DNA from 3 places in the Allobosea sp. TBD101 genome. Region 2 is predicted to be linked to each of the others. Evidence: riboswitches for the same ligand, from Rfam matches in the RefSeq annotation. Region 2 holds a riboswitch; each other region holds the start of a gene.
The links. A riboswitch is a leader RNA that binds a small molecule or an ion and turns the genes downstream of it on or off. The one in region 2 is predicted to bind thiamine pyrophosphate.
Positions count from the first base shown of each region.

Region 1: another riboswitch for thiamine pyrophosphate. It lies ahead of thiC (phosphomethylpyrimidine synthase ThiC); the one in region 2 lies ahead of thiO (glycine oxidase ThiO).
Region 3: another riboswitch for thiamine pyrophosphate. It lies ahead of AC6RIC_RS23195 (LuxE/PaaK family acyltransferase); the one in region 2 lies ahead of thiO (glycine oxidase ThiO).

Region 1 covers NZ_CM187543.1:5,529,741-5,534,927, forward strand. The annotation lists gene AC6RIC_RS26715 (SphA family protein) at 49-1,104, opposite strand; gene AC6RIC_RS26720 (hydroxyethylthiazole kinase) at 1,143-1,910, opposite strand; gene thiC (phosphomethylpyrimidine synthase ThiC) at 1,907-3,784, opposite strand; TPP riboswitch at 3,864-3,968, opposite strand; gene AC6RIC_RS26730 (hypothetical protein) at 4,199-4,396, opposite strand; gene AC6RIC_RS26735 (hypothetical protein) at 4,444-4,716, opposite strand; gene AC6RIC_RS00005 (polysaccharide deacetylase family protein) at 4,827-5,187, opposite strand, start outside.
Region 2 covers NZ_CM187543.1:3,708,654-3,713,840, reverse strand. The annotation lists gene AC6RIC_RS18075 (hypothetical protein) at 1-191, shown strand, start outside; gene AC6RIC_RS18070 (glutamate/aspartate ABC transporter substrate-binding protein) at 210-1,124, shown strand; gene AC6RIC_RS18065 (amino acid ABC transporter permease) at 1,168-1,905, shown strand; gene AC6RIC_RS18060 (ABC transporter permease subunit) at 1,907-2,584, shown strand; tRNA gene AC6RIC_RS18055 (tRNA-Ser) at 2,859-2,949, opposite strand; TPP riboswitch at 3,159-3,260, shown strand; gene thiO (glycine oxidase ThiO) at 3,335-4,330, shown strand; gene thiS (sulfur carrier protein ThiS) at 4,314-4,511, shown strand; gene AC6RIC_RS18040 (thiazole synthase) at 4,513-5,187, shown strand, end outside.
Region 3 covers NZ_CM187543.1:4,768,541-4,773,727, forward strand. The annotation lists gene rfbD (dTDP-4-dehydrorhamnose reductase) at 1-320, shown strand, start outside; gene rfbA (glucose-1-phosphate thymidylyltransferase RfbA) at 323-1,198, shown strand; TPP riboswitch at 1,270-1,398, shown strand; gene AC6RIC_RS23195 (LuxE/PaaK family acyltransferase) at 1,491-2,567, shown strand; gene AC6RIC_RS23200 (acyl-CoA reductase) at 2,573-4,021, shown strand; gene AC6RIC_RS23205 (ABC transporter ATP-binding protein) at 4,011-4,802, shown strand; gene AC6RIC_RS23210 (ABC transporter permease) at 4,799-5,187, shown strand, end outside.

The DNA of each region.
Region 1 (5,187 bases), 1.8 Mb from region 2:
GCGTTCCCTGGATCATAGACCGGCGAACCGCCCCTGGCGGTCTTGCCGTCAGGGCGAAGCCGTCAAGGGCAGCGAGACGGTGAGCAGGCCCACGGTTCCGCGCGCCCGGTTCTCCGCGGCGAACTCGCGCAGAACCTTGATGCGGGTCGAGATCGGCGTCTTTCCGACCGTGAAATTATAGGCGAGCGTGCCGCCAAGCGCGGTCACGCGTCCCTTATAGGCGCCGAGCTGCGCGCCGGCCCCGCTGTCGCCGGTGAGCTGCTGATAGTGATAGCCGATGACGCCGGCCGACAGGGCGCTGGTCAGCGCCTTCGAGGCCGCCCATTCCAGATGGAACTCGGTGCCCGTCCGGTAGTCCGTGGCCGGATTGGTGCCGTTGAAGGTCACGCCGGCAACGCCCGAGAGATCGATGCCGGTTTGCGGATCGAACCAGGTGAGGGCGCCGGACAGATCCGTCGCCCAGCGATGGAAGGCGAGATTGGCGAGTTCGCCGTTGCGGTAGTCGCCTGCAGGTGCGTTGACCATGACGGTCGCGTTCCAGTGGAACTTGCCGGCATGCCAGCCGAGCATCGCCGAGAACACGGGATCGCCGACGACCACCGCGCTGTCGCGCAGGCTGGTGCCGATGATGCGGTTCGTGCGCGGCGAATCGTACTCAGTGCCGACCCCGACCCGGACACGGCCGACGGGCAGGGTGGCACCGAGCGCGACATTGCCGCCGGCGATCTCCCAGGGCGTCACCCATGTGCCGCTCAGGAAATCCGCCCTGGCCTGGCTGCGCACATCCGCGACGAAACGTCCGCCCGCCGGCAGCGACTTCCGGGCGTCGAGCTTCGCATCGTAGCTGTAGGTGTCGCTCTCGAAATAGACCCCGGGAGGCGGCAGGTAACCCGCCATCGCGCCGCGCCCGCCGAGCAGATAGAAGCCCGTGCCGTTTTCGGCGGCGGCGGCTTTCTCACAGGTTCCGAAAACGCCGGCGGCGAGGCCGAGCACCAGCAGCACGCCGAGCCGGACCAGCCGGGACGATTGCCCGCAGACTTCGTTATACGTCATGTTGTCGATCGCCCCCCGGCGCAGCCGCCGCCAGCCGGGCGAATCAGCCATGCAACCCTAACGCGCCTGCGGCCGGCGCTGAATCCCCCCTAGGTCCTGTCCCCGTGGTTTCGCGCGCCCGCCATGCGGGCTTGCAGCGTCTGCGGGTCCAGCGTCGCGAGCGCGTCGATCAGCGCGACCGCGAAGCTGCCGGGGCCGGCAGCGCGCTCGGCCGCGATCTCGCCGGCAATACCATAGGCGGTCAGCGCCGCCGCGGCCGCGATCACCGAGTCGGGCTCCACCGCCCGGCAGGCCGCGACCAGCGCACTCGAAGCACAGCCGAGCCCGGTCACCTTGCTCATCAACTCATGACCATGCGCGACCGACAGAGCCCGATCCTCCGTCTCGATGCGGTCGACCGCACCGGTGGTGACGCGCACGATATCCCGGCGCAGCGCGAAAAGCGGCTCCAGCACCGCCATTTCCGTGGCATTGCCACGCACCAGCACATCGAACAGCGCCAGCACGTCGCCGACCAGCCGCAGCCGCAAGGGCGAGAGCTCGACGAAGACCGGGTCGAGCACCAGCGGAATGCGGCGCTCCCGCGCGACGCCGACCAGCTTGGGAATGGCGCGCTCGCCTTCGAGGCTGAGCGTGCCGAGATTGATCAGGATCGCGCCCGCCCCGGCCGCAACGGCCTCGACCTCGTCGAGATGGCTTGCCATCGAAGGCACGGCCCCGACGGCCAGCAGCATGTTGGCGGTAACGTTCTGCGCCACTGTATTGGTCAGGCAGTGGACGCGCGGGCGGCGCCTGGCCACCCGCGCGAGGATCGATGCGACGCTGGCTGCGTCGAGCTTTTCGCTGAAACCGCTCATTCAGCAGCAGGTAGATAGATACTCCCGCCCTTGTCGAGGAATTCCTTCGACTTCGCCGCCATACCTTCCGCGGCCATGGCTTCAAGGCTCGCCCGCTCGTTGTCGCTCATCGCCAGCACCTCGGCGCGCAGATCCTGCGTGATCTTCATCGAGCAGAATTTCGGCCCGCACATCGAGCAGAAATGCGCGACCTTGTGGGCGTCCTTCGGCAGCGTCTCGTCATGGAACTCCCGCGCCGTGTCGGGGTCGAGCGCCAGGTTGAACTGATCCTCCCAGCGGAAATCGAAACGGGCGCGCGAGAGCGCATCGTCACGAATCTTCGCGGCCGGATGGCCCTTGGCAAGATCGGCGGCGTGCGCCGCGATGCGGTAGGTGATGACGCCGGTCTTGACGTCGTCGCGATTGGGCAGACCCAGATGCTCCTTCGGCGTGACGTAGCAGAGCATGGCGCAGCCATACCAGCCGATCATCGCCGCGCCGATGCCGGAGGTGATGTGATCGTAGCCCGGCGCGATGTCGGTCGTCAGCGGTCCGAGCGTGTAGAAGGGCGCCTCGCCGCATTCGCGCAGCTGCTTGTCCATGTTCTCCTTGATCTTGTGCATCGGCACATGGCCGGGGCCCTCAATCATCACCTGGCAGCCTTTCTGCCATGCGATGTTGGTGAGTTCCCCCAGCGTCTCCAGTTCGGCGAACTGGGCGCGGTCATTGGCGTCGGCGATCGAGCCCGGACGCAGGCCGTCGCCCAGCGAGAACGAGACGTCGTAGCGGCGCATGATCTCGCAGATCTCGTCGAAACGCTCGTAGAGGAAGCTCTCGCGATGATGCGCCAGGCACCAGCGCGCCATGATCGAGCCCCCGCGCGAGACGATGCCGGTGACCCGCGATGCAGTGAGGGGGACGTAAGGCAGCCGGACGCCGGCATGGATGGTGAAATAGTCGACGCCCTGCTCGGCCTGCTCGATCAGCGTGTCCTTGAACACCTCCCAGTCGAGCTTGATCGGATCGCCGCCGACCTTTTCCAGCGCCTGATAGATCGGAACCGTGCCGATCGGCACGGGTGAATTCCGCAGGATCCAGGAGCGGATATTGTGGATGTTGCGGCCGGTGGAGAGGTCCATCACCGTGTCGGCACCCCAGCGGATCGCCCAGACCAGCTTCTCGACCTCCTCGGCCGCGCCGGAGGTGACGGCCGAATTGCCGATATTGGCGTTGATCTTGACCAGGAAATTGCGGCCGATCGCCATCGGCTCCAGCTCGGGGTGGTTGATGTTCGCGGGGATGATGGCGCGGCCGCGCGCGATCTCCTCGCGGACGAATTCCGGCGTGACGAATTCCGGCACGTTGGCGCCGAAGCTCTCGCCATCGGCATGGCGCTCCCGCGCGCCCTCCAGCATGGCGGCGCGGCCGAGATTCTCGCGATGGGCGACATAGATCATCTCGGGGGTGACGATGCCGGCCTTGGCGAATTCGTACTGCGTCGTCATCTGGCCAGGCTTCGCCTGCAGGATCGGGCGCTCAGCCGGGCAGGCCGGCACGAGCTGCTCGGCGGAGATGTGGCCGTTATCGGCGGCGGTGACAGCACGGCCGGGGACTTGCTCGAAGCCGCGTGCGTCGAGCCAGGCGCGACGCGGCTGGACGAGGCCGGCATTGAGATCGATCTTCGCGTCGGTCTCGGTGAAGGGGCCGGAGGGGTCGTAGAGGCGCACCGGCGGCTCGGCATCGGTCGTCAGCACGACCTCGCGGAAGGGCACGCGCATCTCGGGATGCTCGGGCGCGGCGACATAGATCTTGCGCGAGCCGATGATCGGCCCGGTCGTGACGCTCTGGGGAGCGGTCTTGACGCTGTTCTTCTGGGGTTTGGTGTGGGCATTCATAGGGGGATCTCCTCCTTGGTACAGGTCAGGAGATCCGGCGTCGAAGCGGTTCAAGCGCTGTGATGCGGGTGCAGGCCAAGGCTGCACCGCGTTCCAGTCCCTCCGCCGGTATGACCCGGATCAGGTTCGATGGGTTCAGCTTCGAAAGCCGTCTCAGCCCTTGCGGGCACCCCTCGGAACACTGGCGAGGTTAGGCGTAGCGCCGCCGCTTGGCAACGGGCTGCAAGCATACCTCCCAGACCAACTGGTGGAGTATCCCGCAGCCCTCATCCTGAGGAGCGCCGCAGGCGCGTCCCGAAGGATGGTCCAGATCGTTCGGGAGCCTCCTGAAGCATCCTTCGAGACGCCGCTGACGCGGCTCCTCAGGATGAGGGCTGCCCATTTTCAAACAGGTTGTAGAGGAGAAGGAATGGCTCAGGCGGTCCGGTCGACCAGCGTGCCCTGCCCGGCTGGCAGCATCGCCTGCGTCTGCTCGACGCTCTGCTGTAGCATGGCGACGAGGCTCTGCTCGGCCTGCGCATTCTGCTTGAGCATTTCGGCCGACAGCGCCTGCTGCGTCGAGGCGGCCTGCATCGTGACGATGCTGCTGGCGAGGGAAACGGCGTCGCTCATGGCCGCACCCTAGTCGGGCAACCCTACCAAATCCTCAACCCGGCCGCTCAAGGTGCGATGATCGAGGGCACGGGCTTCGGCATCGGCGGATCACGCTCGGACCGAATCTGCGCCTTGTCCCCGCGAGTTCCACGCTTCTCGTCCCGTGGCGCCGCGCTGTTGGGCATCGGCGGGCGCGCCACCTCGCCCGAGCGCGGCACCAGCGGCACGCCGGGAGCGCGCTGCCTTGCCGGGGGAGGCGCGGTCTGGACCTGCGCCGAAACTGCAATGGGCATGCCGGCAACAAGCGCCGCAGCGATGACCTGGACAAGCTTTCTCATGGCGGCATCTCCCCTCGGCTATCCTCCGGAAACAAAACAGGCGCAGGGAACGGGGGTTCCCTGCGCCTGATAAAGAACGGGGCTGCTTCGAGAGCACCCCCGCCCGGTCGTTACTGGTTCTGGCCGCTGAGCAGCGGCGTGATGCGCCGGAGCGTGACGCGCCGGTTCTCGCGCGAAGCATCCTGCGTGTTCACCTTCAGATATTGCTCGCCATAGCCCTGGGTCGTCAGGTTTTCCGGCGGGATCTGGAAGTCGCGCGTCAGGATCTCCGCAACCGACTGCGCGCGGCGATCGGAGAGCGAGAGATTGTCGACATCGGCGCCGACGGCGTCGGTGTGGCCCTCGACGAGGAAGACCTCGTTGGGTGAGCGCTGCAGGGCGCGCTTCACCGAATCCGCGATCACCGACAAGCGCCGCGCCTGATCCTGCCCGACCTGCCAGGAACCGGTATCGAAGTTGATCGTGTCGATA
Region 2 (5,187 bases):
TCTATGACATCGCCAAGGGTGTCCGGCACGACATTGGCAGCTTCTACACCGATCCGGCCCTGTCGAAGGAGAACCGCTGCGATCTCCATCCGCGCTGGAGCCAGGACGGCCGCCGCGTCTGCATCGACTCGATGCACGAGCATGAGCGGCAGATGTACGTGATCGACGTCTCGTCGATCGTCGGTTCTTAGCGAGGGAGGATCATCGAGATGAAGACGGTGCTGTCCACTTACCTTGGCGCTGCCGCTGTCGCGGCCGCGCTGCTGATGCCTGCAGCCGCTTCCAGCCAGACAGCGCCGCTCGAGGGTGCGTTGAAGAAGATCGCAGACGACGGCGTGGTGGTGATCGGCCACCGCGAGGCCTCGATCCCGTTCTCCTATTACGACGACAGCAAGAATCCGGTCGGCTACTCTATGGACCTGACCGCGGCGATCCTCGATCGCATCAAGGCGAAGCTCGGCAAGCCCGACCTCCAGATCCGCAAGCTGCCGATCACCTCGCAGAACCGGATCTCGCTGCTGCAGAACGGCACCATCGATTTCGAGTGCACGACGACCACGCACAACGCCTCGCGCGAGCAGCAGGTCGATTTCTCCAACACCTTCTTCGTCATCGGCACGCGCCTGCTCGCCCGCAAGAGCGCCGGCATCGCGGATTTCCCCGATCTCAAGGGCCAGAACGTCGTCGTCGGCGCCGGCACGACCTCCGAGATCCTGCTGCGCAAGATGAATGTCGAGCAGGGCATGGGCATGAACATCATCAGCGCCAAGGACCATGCCGAGTCCTTCCTGATGCTGTCGACCGGTCGCGCCAAGGCGATGATGATGGATGATGCCCTTCTCGCCGGCGAGCGCGCCAAGACGAAGGACGCTTCCGAGTTCGTCATCACCGGCACGCCGCAATCGCGCGAGGCCTATGGCTGCATGGTCCGCAAGGGCGACGTGCAGCTCAAGACGTTGCTCGACGAGACGATCGCGGAGCTGCAGACCTCCGGCAGGGCCGTCGCGATCTACGACAAGTGGTTCCGGGCGCCGATCCCGCCGCGCGGGCTCAATCTGGATTTTGCCTTGTCGGACGACATGAAGGCACTTTTCGCCGCCCCGAACGACAAGATCCTCAATTGACCTGAGGGGCGGGCTTGCCCGCCCCGTCATTGCCGGGTGGATCATGGGCTACAATTGGAACTGGGGCGTCCTGTTGCAGCCGGTGGCGACCGGCGAGGCCGCGACCTATCTCGGCTGGATCCTGCATGGACTGCTGCTGACCGCGGCGTTGACGCTTTCGGCATGGCTGCTCGCCCTCGTCATCGGCACCGGCTTCGGCATCCTGCGCGCCTGGCCGAGCCGCCTCTGCGACGCCGTCGGAGCGACCTATGTCTCGCTCTTCCGCAATGTGCCGCTGATCGTGCAGTTCTTCATCTGGTTCTTCGTCGTTCCGGAAGTGCTGCCGACGGCCGTCGGCGACTGGATCAAGAGCATCACGCCGAGCACCCAGGTCTTCGTCGTCTCCGTGCTGGCGCTCGGTTTCTTCACCGGCGCCCGCATCTGCGAGCAGGTCCGCGCCGGAATCGCCGCTTTGCCCGACGGCCAGGTCCAGGCCGCGCAGGCACTCGGCCTCACGCGGCTGCAGACCTTCCGTCTCGTCCTGTTGCCGCAATGCTTCCGGCGCATCCTGCCGCCCTTGACCTCCGAGTTCCTGATCATTTCGAAGAACTCCGCGGTGGCGTCGACCATCGGGCTGCTCGAGCTCAGCGGCCAGGCCCGGCAGCTCGTCGATTTCACGGCGCAGCCCTATGAATCCTTCATCGTGGTGACGCTCGCCTATATCGGGCTGAACGTCGTCATCCTGCGCCTGATGGAGTGGATTCAGCGGCGCTCCCGGCTCCCGGGCATGATGGGAGCCTGACATGTTCGCTCTCGACTGGGACAGCATCGTCGCCGCCAGGAACGTGATCGGGGCCGGCGTCGCAGTCACGCTGCAGGTCACCCTGGTCGCGATCGCCGGGGGGATCGTCGGCGGTACCGTTCTGGCGATCTGCGCCGTTTCCGGCCGAAGGCCGCTGCAGCTCTTCGCCAAATGCTATGTCGCGCTCTTCAGGGCGGTGCCGCTAGTGATGCTGCTGCTCTGGTTCTTCCTGATCGTGCCGCAGGTCCTGAGAACGGTCTTCGGCCTTTCCCCAAGCATCGACATCCGGCTCGTCTCGGCCATGGTCGCCTTCGTCCTGCTCGAAACGGCCTTCTTCGCGGAGATCATCCGCGCCGGCATTCTCGGCCTGTCCAAGGGGCAGTTCGAAGCCGCTGCCGCCCTCGGCATGACCCGTTATCAGACGATGCGCCTCGTCATCCTGCCGCAGGCCTTCCGCGCCATGCTGCCGATCATGCTGACGCAATGCATCGTGATTTTCCAGGATACGTCGCTGGTCTACGTCATCTCGCTCGGCGATTTCTTCCGCAACACGGTGAGCATCGGCGAGCGCGACGGCACGCTGGTCCCGATGCTTCTCTTGGCCGGCGCCGCCTACTGGGCCATCTGCTCCGGCCTGAGCGGGTTGGTCAGGGTTCTTCAGAACAGGGCGGCGGCCTGAAAGCGCAGCAAGACGCCTCGAAACGGCATCGGTATTTTCACGCTCACCAACTGTGGCATTTCCGTCAAGAAGGGCGAGGTCGTGGTCTTCTGCGGCCTTCAGGGCTCGGTACCCCCAGCTTGAGATGCCAGGCTAACGCATTCGTTGGATAGGAGCGGTTCATGCCGCGGCCTGAAGGCCGGAGATTCGCGAGGCGCTGCGCAAACGCACTCTCGATTCTTCTGCGAGATTGCTTTCGTGTCCAATCCACGTGATTGGGAAATCGAAGGGGAAGTGGCGGAGACGGAGGGATTCGAACCCTCGATACCCTTGTGGGGTATGCTCATTTAGCAAACGAGTGCCTTCAGCCTCTCGGCCACGTCTCCGGCGAGAGGCTCTATGCCCGATTGCGGAGCCGTTTGACAAGCCTCGTTGGCAACTTCCTTTGCACAGCCTGTGCATGTGTCCGAGAGAGCCATAGAGCACTCCCGTGTGAAGGGAGTGATCTGATCGTGCGCGCAGCAAGCCAGCGCAGTACACAATCGAGCCTTGCGCCAGCTCGCCTTGCCCCGATGCACGGCAGACACTAGATTGAGGCCGTCCGTTGGGGTGCCGAAAGGCTGAGAGACGTGGTTCGCGTCAACCCATCGCACCTGATCCGGGTAATGCCGGCGAAGGGAACGGTCTTCGGCAGACATCTTGATCGTGCCCCAGGCCGCTGCCTTTCCGGGAGCAGGGAAGAGCATGACGGCGCAACGCCTTCAGTCGGGCCTGAATGTCGCGGTGGTCGGCGCCGGCGTGGTCGGCCTGGCCTGCGCCACCGAACTGCTGGCGCGCGGCGCACGGGTAACCATCCATGAGCGCGGCCCCCGCATCGGCGCCGAGGCTTGTTCCTGGTATGCCGGCGGCATGCTCGCGCCCTGGTGTGAGGGCGAGAGCGCCGAGGAGCCGGTGGTCCGGCTCGGGCAGCAGGCCGCCGATTGGTGGGAGCATCATGCCGGTGGCGTCACCCGCCATGGCACGCTCGTCGTAGCACCGAGCCGGGATCGCTCGGAACTGCGCCGGTTCGGCCAGCGCACCAGCCATTTCGAGGAGGTCGACGGCGAGGCCATTTCCGGGCTGGAGCCCGATCTCGCCAGACGCTTTTCGCGAGGATTGTTCTTTGGCGGGGAGTGCCATCTCGATCCCCGTCTCGCGATCGCTGCGCTTGCCGAGAGGCTGCTCGCGAACGGCACCGTCATTCAATTCAACAGTGCCGCCGAGCCCGCCGATCTGGATGCCGATATCGTCCTCGACTGCCGGGGGCTGGCGGCGCGCGATGACCTGCCGGACCTGCGCGGCGTCAAGGGCGAGATGCTGCTGCTGCGGAGCGATGATATCCGCCTGTCCCGCCCGGTCCGGCTGCTGCATCCGCGCATTCCGCTCTACATCGTACCGCGTGCGGACGGGCTCTTCATGGTTGGCGCGACGATGGTCGAGAGCGGCGAGCGCCGCCGCATCTCCGCGCGCGCCATGCTGGAATTGCTCGGCGCGGCTTACGCGCTGCATCCCGCTTTCGCCGAAGCGGAGGTTGTCGAGATCGGCACCGATGCCCGCCCGGCCTTTCCCGACAACCTGCCGCGGCTGACGCGTCGCGGCCGGGTGATCCATGTCAACGGGCTCTATCGCCACGGTTTCCTGCTCAGCCCCGCCATGGCGCGGATGGCGACCGAGGCCGTGCTGAACCCGCAAGCAACACTGGAGATGCTGCATGACATTGCTGCTTAACGGCGCCCCCCAGACGGTCGCGGCGAAGACCTTGGCCGAGGCGCTGGCCGAGCTGGGCTTTGGCGGCCGCATCGTCGCGACTGCTGTGAACGGCGATTTCGTGCCGGCTCGCAAGCGCGCCGAAACGGCCCTGAGCGAGGGCGACCGCGTCGAGATCGTCGCGCCGATGCAGGGAGGCTGAGATGGCGTCCTTCTATGGCTTCGAGCCGCAGAACCCGCTCTTCCTGGGTACGGCGCAATACCCGTCGCCCGCGATCCTGGCCGAGGCGGTGAAGCGCTCCGGCACTGAGGTCGTCACCGTCTCGCTGCGCCGGGAATCCTCCGGCGGCGCTGGGCAGGCCTTCTGGGCGCTGATCCGCGAGCTCGGCGTCAAGGTTCTGCCGAACACGGCCGGCTGCCATACCGTCAAGGAGGCAGTGACCACGGCGCAGATGGCCCGCGAGGTCTTCGGCACCGACTGGATCAAGCTCGAGGTGATCGGCGAGGATGATACGCTGCAGCCGGACGTGATCGCGCTGGTTGAGGCCGCGCGCATCCTCACCGATGACGGCTTCAAGGTCTTTCCCTACACCACCGAGGACCTCGTTATCGGCGGGCGCCTGCTCGATGCCGGTTGCGAGGTGCTGATGCCCTGGGGCGCGCCGATCGGATCGGGCAGGGGGCTCAACAACCCCTATGGCCTGCGCAGCATGCGCCAGCATTTCCCGGATGTGCCGCTCGTCGTCGATGCCGGCATCGGCCTGCCCTCCCATGCCGCGCAGGCGATGGAGATGGGCTATGACGGCATCCTGCTCAACACTGCCGTCGCGAAGGCCGGCGATCCCGCCGCGATGGCGGAGGCCTTCGCGCTCGCCATC
Region 3 (5,187 bases), 1.1 Mb from region 2:
CCGTCGCGCGCAACCTGACCCAGCGGACAGACGAGGCCGGCTTACGCGGCGTGTTCCATATGAGCGCGGCGGGCGAGGCCGTCTGGGCCGATGTCGCCGAAGCGATCTTCGCCGAGCGCGAGCGGCAGGGCGGCAAGCCGGTCCGGATCAAGCGCATCGCGACGACGGATTATCCGACGCCAGCGCGCCGGCCCGCCAATTCCCGGCTCGATTGCGGCAAGCTTGCGCTTGCCCATGACGTGCGGTTGCCCGAATGGCAAAGCTCGCTCCGGCCTTGCGTCGCGCGGCTTCTCAAAGATCAGGCCAAGGATCAGAGGTAACGATGAAGGGCATCATCCTGGCCGGCGGTTCCGGCACGCGCCTGCACCCGATGACGCTGGCGATGTCGAAGCAGCTCCTGCCTGTCTACGACAAGCCGATGATCTACTACCCGCTCTCGACGCTGATGCTCGCCGGCATCCGCGAGGTGCTGATCATCTCGACACCCCACGACCTGCCGAACTTCAGGCGCCTGCTCGGCGACGGCTCGGACTGGGGCATGAGCCTGACCTATGCCGAGCAGCCGCATCCGGGCGGGCTGGCGCAGGCCTATCAGATCGGCGCCGGGTTCGTTGCCGGCGAATCCTCCGCGCTGATCCTCGGCGACAACCTCTATTACGGCCACAGCCTGCCGGGGATGATGGCCCGGGCGACGGCCCGCAGCAGTGGCGCGACCGTCTTCGCCTATCATGTCCGCGACCCCGAGCGTTATGGCGTCGTCGAATTCGACAAGGCCGGCAAGGCGATCTCGATCGAGGAGAAACCGAAGGTCCCGAAGTCGAACTGGGCCGTCACGGGCTTGTATTTCTACGATGCCGAGGTCGTGGAGATCGCCCGGAGCCTCAAGCCCTCGCCGCGCGGCGAACTCGAGATCACCGACGTCAATCGCATCTATCTCGAACGCGGCGCGCTCTCGGTTGAATCGATGGGCCGCGGCTTCGCCTGGCTCGATACCGGCACGCCCGACAGCCTCCTGGAAGCGGGCGAGTTCGTCCGCACGCTCGAAAGCCGCCAGGGCCTGCGCATCGCCTGCCCGGAGGAGATCGCGGCGCGACAGGGCTGGATCTCCGCAGCGCAGCTCACCTTACTCGGCGAAAAACTCGCCAAGGGCGATTACGGCCAGTATCTCCTGCGCATGGCCAAGGACATCGCCGGCTGACGCCCCGTTCACGGGGATACCCGCCCCGCTCCGTTATCGCTTGACAGCAGGCACTGCCGCTCGTCATCTGCATCCGTTCCCAGGGGGGCCTCGCTAGGAGGCTGAGATTCCGCCGGCCGGGCTTTCGAGCCCGAGCAACGCGGTGACCCTCCGAACCTGATCCGGATCATACCGGCGTAGGGATGCGGGACATGCGGCCACCCAAGGCCCTGATTCCAGCTTGCGCAGATGATCCTGTTGCGAACGACGCTTCCGGCTTGTCCGTCGGCGCCGGAACGGAGTGGGCTTTCAAGTGACGCAAGCCGAGATCATCGCGGCGCTCCTGGCGTTCATCGCGCTTCCCGATGCATCGGAAGCCGAGTTCGAGGCGATGGCGCTGAAGGTCTTCGCCTATCAGTTCCGCAACAACGAGCCCTATAAGCGCTTCTGCCTGCAGCGCGGCCGCACGCCGCTCTCCGTCCGGCGCTGGCGCGATATTCCGGCCGTGCCGATCACCGCCTTCAAGGACCTGACGCTGAGCTGCAGCCCGCCGGAGAAGGCCAGCCATGTCTTCATGACGAGCGGCACAACTCAGGGCATCCGCGGGCGCAGCTATCACCCGACGCTCGACGTCTGGCGGCGCTCGATGCTGGTGAATTTCCGCGCGCGCTTCATGCAGGGCCGCGAGCGCATCCGCATGGGCATCCTCTTCCCCGACGAGGCGGAGCTGCCGAACTCCTCGCTCGCCACCTATCTCTCGCTCGCCAAGCGCGAATGCGGCACGCCGGACTCGCAAACCTTCATCAACGCGGCGGGTCTCGATCTGGGCGGTCTTCTGTCGGCGCTGGAGCAGGCGGAGAAGAGCGGCGAACCCTATGCCTTGCTCGGCGCGAGCTACTCCTTCGTTCCCGTGCTGGACGCACTCGCCGCGAGCGGCCGGCGCTTCGCCCTGCCGGAAGGCAGCCGCATCCTCGACACCGGCGGCTTCAAGGGCCAGTCGCGCGAACTCGGACCCGACGAATTCTATGACGGACTCAGTGCCGCCTTCGGAGTGCCGCGCTCGTCCTGCATCAACATGTACGGGATGACCGAGCTGAGCTCGCAGCTCTATGACGACGGCAACGCCGTCTGCCCGTCGGTCAAATCCGGGCCGCACTGGATCCGCAGCCGCGTCGTCGATCCGTTGACGGGCACCGACCTGCCCGAGGGCCAGCGCGGCGTGATCATCCATCACGACCTCGCCCATTTCAACTGCGTCGCGGCGATCCTGACCGAGGATGCCGGCGAGATCGTGCCGGGCGGTTTCAAGCTGCTCGGCCGCGTCGACGGCGAGGCCTCGAAGGGCTGCTCGGTCGCGGTCGCCGAATTCCTCGCAGCGGCACGAGGCTGAAGCCAGTGATCGAGCATGCGGGCCATCTGCCGGGCCTGAACGCCAGGACTTTGCGCTGGCGCGAAGTCAGCCACAGCGCCTGGGGCGAAAGCGCTACCATCGCGCTGCCGGAGCTGGACGAGGCGCAAGCCGCTGCGCTCTGCGCGCATGTGCGCGAAAAGGCCCGCGCCCGGCTGAAGCGGATGGAGACCGCGCGCATCATCACCGCGATCGACGCAGCCATCGCGCGCCTGCTCGACCGTGAGCACCCGCTGCGGCGCAAGGCGGAACACCTGCTGCCGATCGTCACCGGCTATGATCGCGAGACGGTCCGGCTCGGCCTCACCGGCTATCTCAAGACCTTCCGCAAGCCGCAGTTGCTGCGCTTCCTGGCCGAGGATTTCGCCAATCCCGGCATGCTCGACGGTTTTCAGCCGACGCCCAAGGGCGGTTATCTGCGCGCCTATGGCCCAGACTTGCTGCTCCATGTCTGGGCCGGCAATGTTCCCGCGCTCTCGCTCTGGAGCCTGATCTGCGGCCTGCTGGTCAAGGCCGGCAGCATCGGCAAGCTCGCTTCGGCCGAGCCGCTGACGGCGGGCTGGTTCGCAAGCCTGCTCGCCGAGATCGATCCCGAGATCGGCGAATGCCTTGCCATCACCTGGTGGAAGGGCGGCGAAGCGGCGGCCGAGCCGGTCTTCCTGCGCGCGGCTGACACCGTCATGGCCTATGGCGGCAACGAGACGCTCACGACCCTGCGCGCGAAGCTGCCGATCACCACCCGCTTCCTGCCGCATGGCCACAAGATCGGCTTCGGCGTCATCGCACGCGAGGCGCTCGACAGCCGCAAGGCCCCGGCGCTCGCCCGGCTCGCGGCCCATGACGTCACCCGCTACGAACAGCAGGGCTGTTACTCGCCGCAGATGCTCTTCGTCGAGCGCGGCGGCAAGGTCGGTCCTTCGGAGTTCGCGCGCTACGTAGCGCAGGAGCTTGCCGCCCTCGCCTCCCGCTATCCGCGCCGCGCGCTTTCGCAAGGCGAAGCGGCTTCGATCGCATCGTGGCGCGGCGCGCAGGAGACGCGCGCGATGGACGGCGCCGCGGAGCTTCTCGGCGAACCCTCCGATCCCTGGAGCGTCGTCCATGTCGCGGCACCGGAAGCCCTGAGCCCAACCGGGCTGAACCGAACGCTCAAGCTGGTCGCAGTCGAGAGCCTCGACGATGTCCCTGCCCTCGTCGCGCCCTATCGCAGTTTCCTGCAGACTGTAGGTATCGCCGCCGCGCCGGAGCGACTTTTCCGGCTTTCGGGGCAGCTCGGCGAGGTCGGCGTCAGCCGCATCGCCCCGCTCGGCCGGATGACCGCGCCGGAGGCCGGCTGGCATCATGACGGGCGCTTCAGCCTGCTCGATCTCGTCACCTTCACCGAGATCGAACAATCGGCCGAAGCCGCGGCGGAAGGGTTCGCTCCCTATGTCGACTGATCCTGCCAGGACCGGCTTCGTCACCATCGAGCGCGCCAGCTATCGCTACGGCGCGGGCGGCCCGGCCGTGGTCGATACAGTCGATTGGACCATCCCGCGCGGCGAAATCCATTGCCTGCTCGGTCGCAGCGGCTGCGGCAAGACCACGCTGCTCAAGCTCGCCGCCGGTTTGCTGATGCCGCGCGAGGGCGCGATCCGCATCGGCGGCGAGGCGCTGACCGGTCCGAGCCCGCGCGCCGGCTTCGTCTTCCAGGCGCCGACCCTGCTCGACTGGCTGAGCGCGCTCGACAACGTCCTGCTGCCGGTCTCGCTGAAGCGCCGCCCGACCGCAGCCGACAAGGATGCCGCGCTCGACCTGCTGGAGCGTGTCGGCCTTGCCGATTTCGCGATGCGACGGCCGGCCGAACTCTCCGGGGGGCAGCAGAGCCGCGTCGCGGTTGCCCGCGCGCTGATCGGCAACCCCGATCTGCTGCTGCTCGACGAACCCTTCGCGGCGCTCGACGCCCTGACGCGCGAGGAATTGCAGGACGATCTGCTGCGACTCTGCGCGCTCAACGGCACGACCGCGCTCTTCGTCACCCATGATATCGGCGAGGCCGCCTATCTCGCCGATACGGTCGCGGTGATGGCGGCCGGCCGGGTGACGCAGGTGCGCCGGATCGAGCTGGCCCGTCCGCGCCATCGCGACATGCGCTATGCACCCGGCTTCATCGCCGCCTGCCGCGCCTTGCGCGACGCCATGGACGGTGCGGCCACGGCCAGCCAGAGGCCGGCGGCATGATCGCCCGCCTGCCCTCACTCCTGCTGTTCGTCGCCCTGCTCACCGGCTGGGAAGCCTGGTGCCGGCTCGGCGGCCTGTCGCCGCTCGTCCTGCCGCCGCCTTCCTCCGTGCTCACGACGCTGTGGAGCGAGATCGCGACCGGCAGGCTCTGGCCGCATCTGGCGATGACAGCCGCGGAGATGGCGCTGGGCCTCGGCATCGGCGCCGTCGTCGGGCTGGGTGTCGGCATCCTGCTCGCGGAGTTCCCGGCGCTGAGCCGGCTGCTGCGACCCTACGTGCTGGCGAGCCAGCTCGTGCCCAAGCTCGCGCTCGGCCCGCTCTTCATCATCTGGTTCGGCTTCGGCATGACGCCGACCGTCGTCATCACCGCGCTGATCTGCTTCTT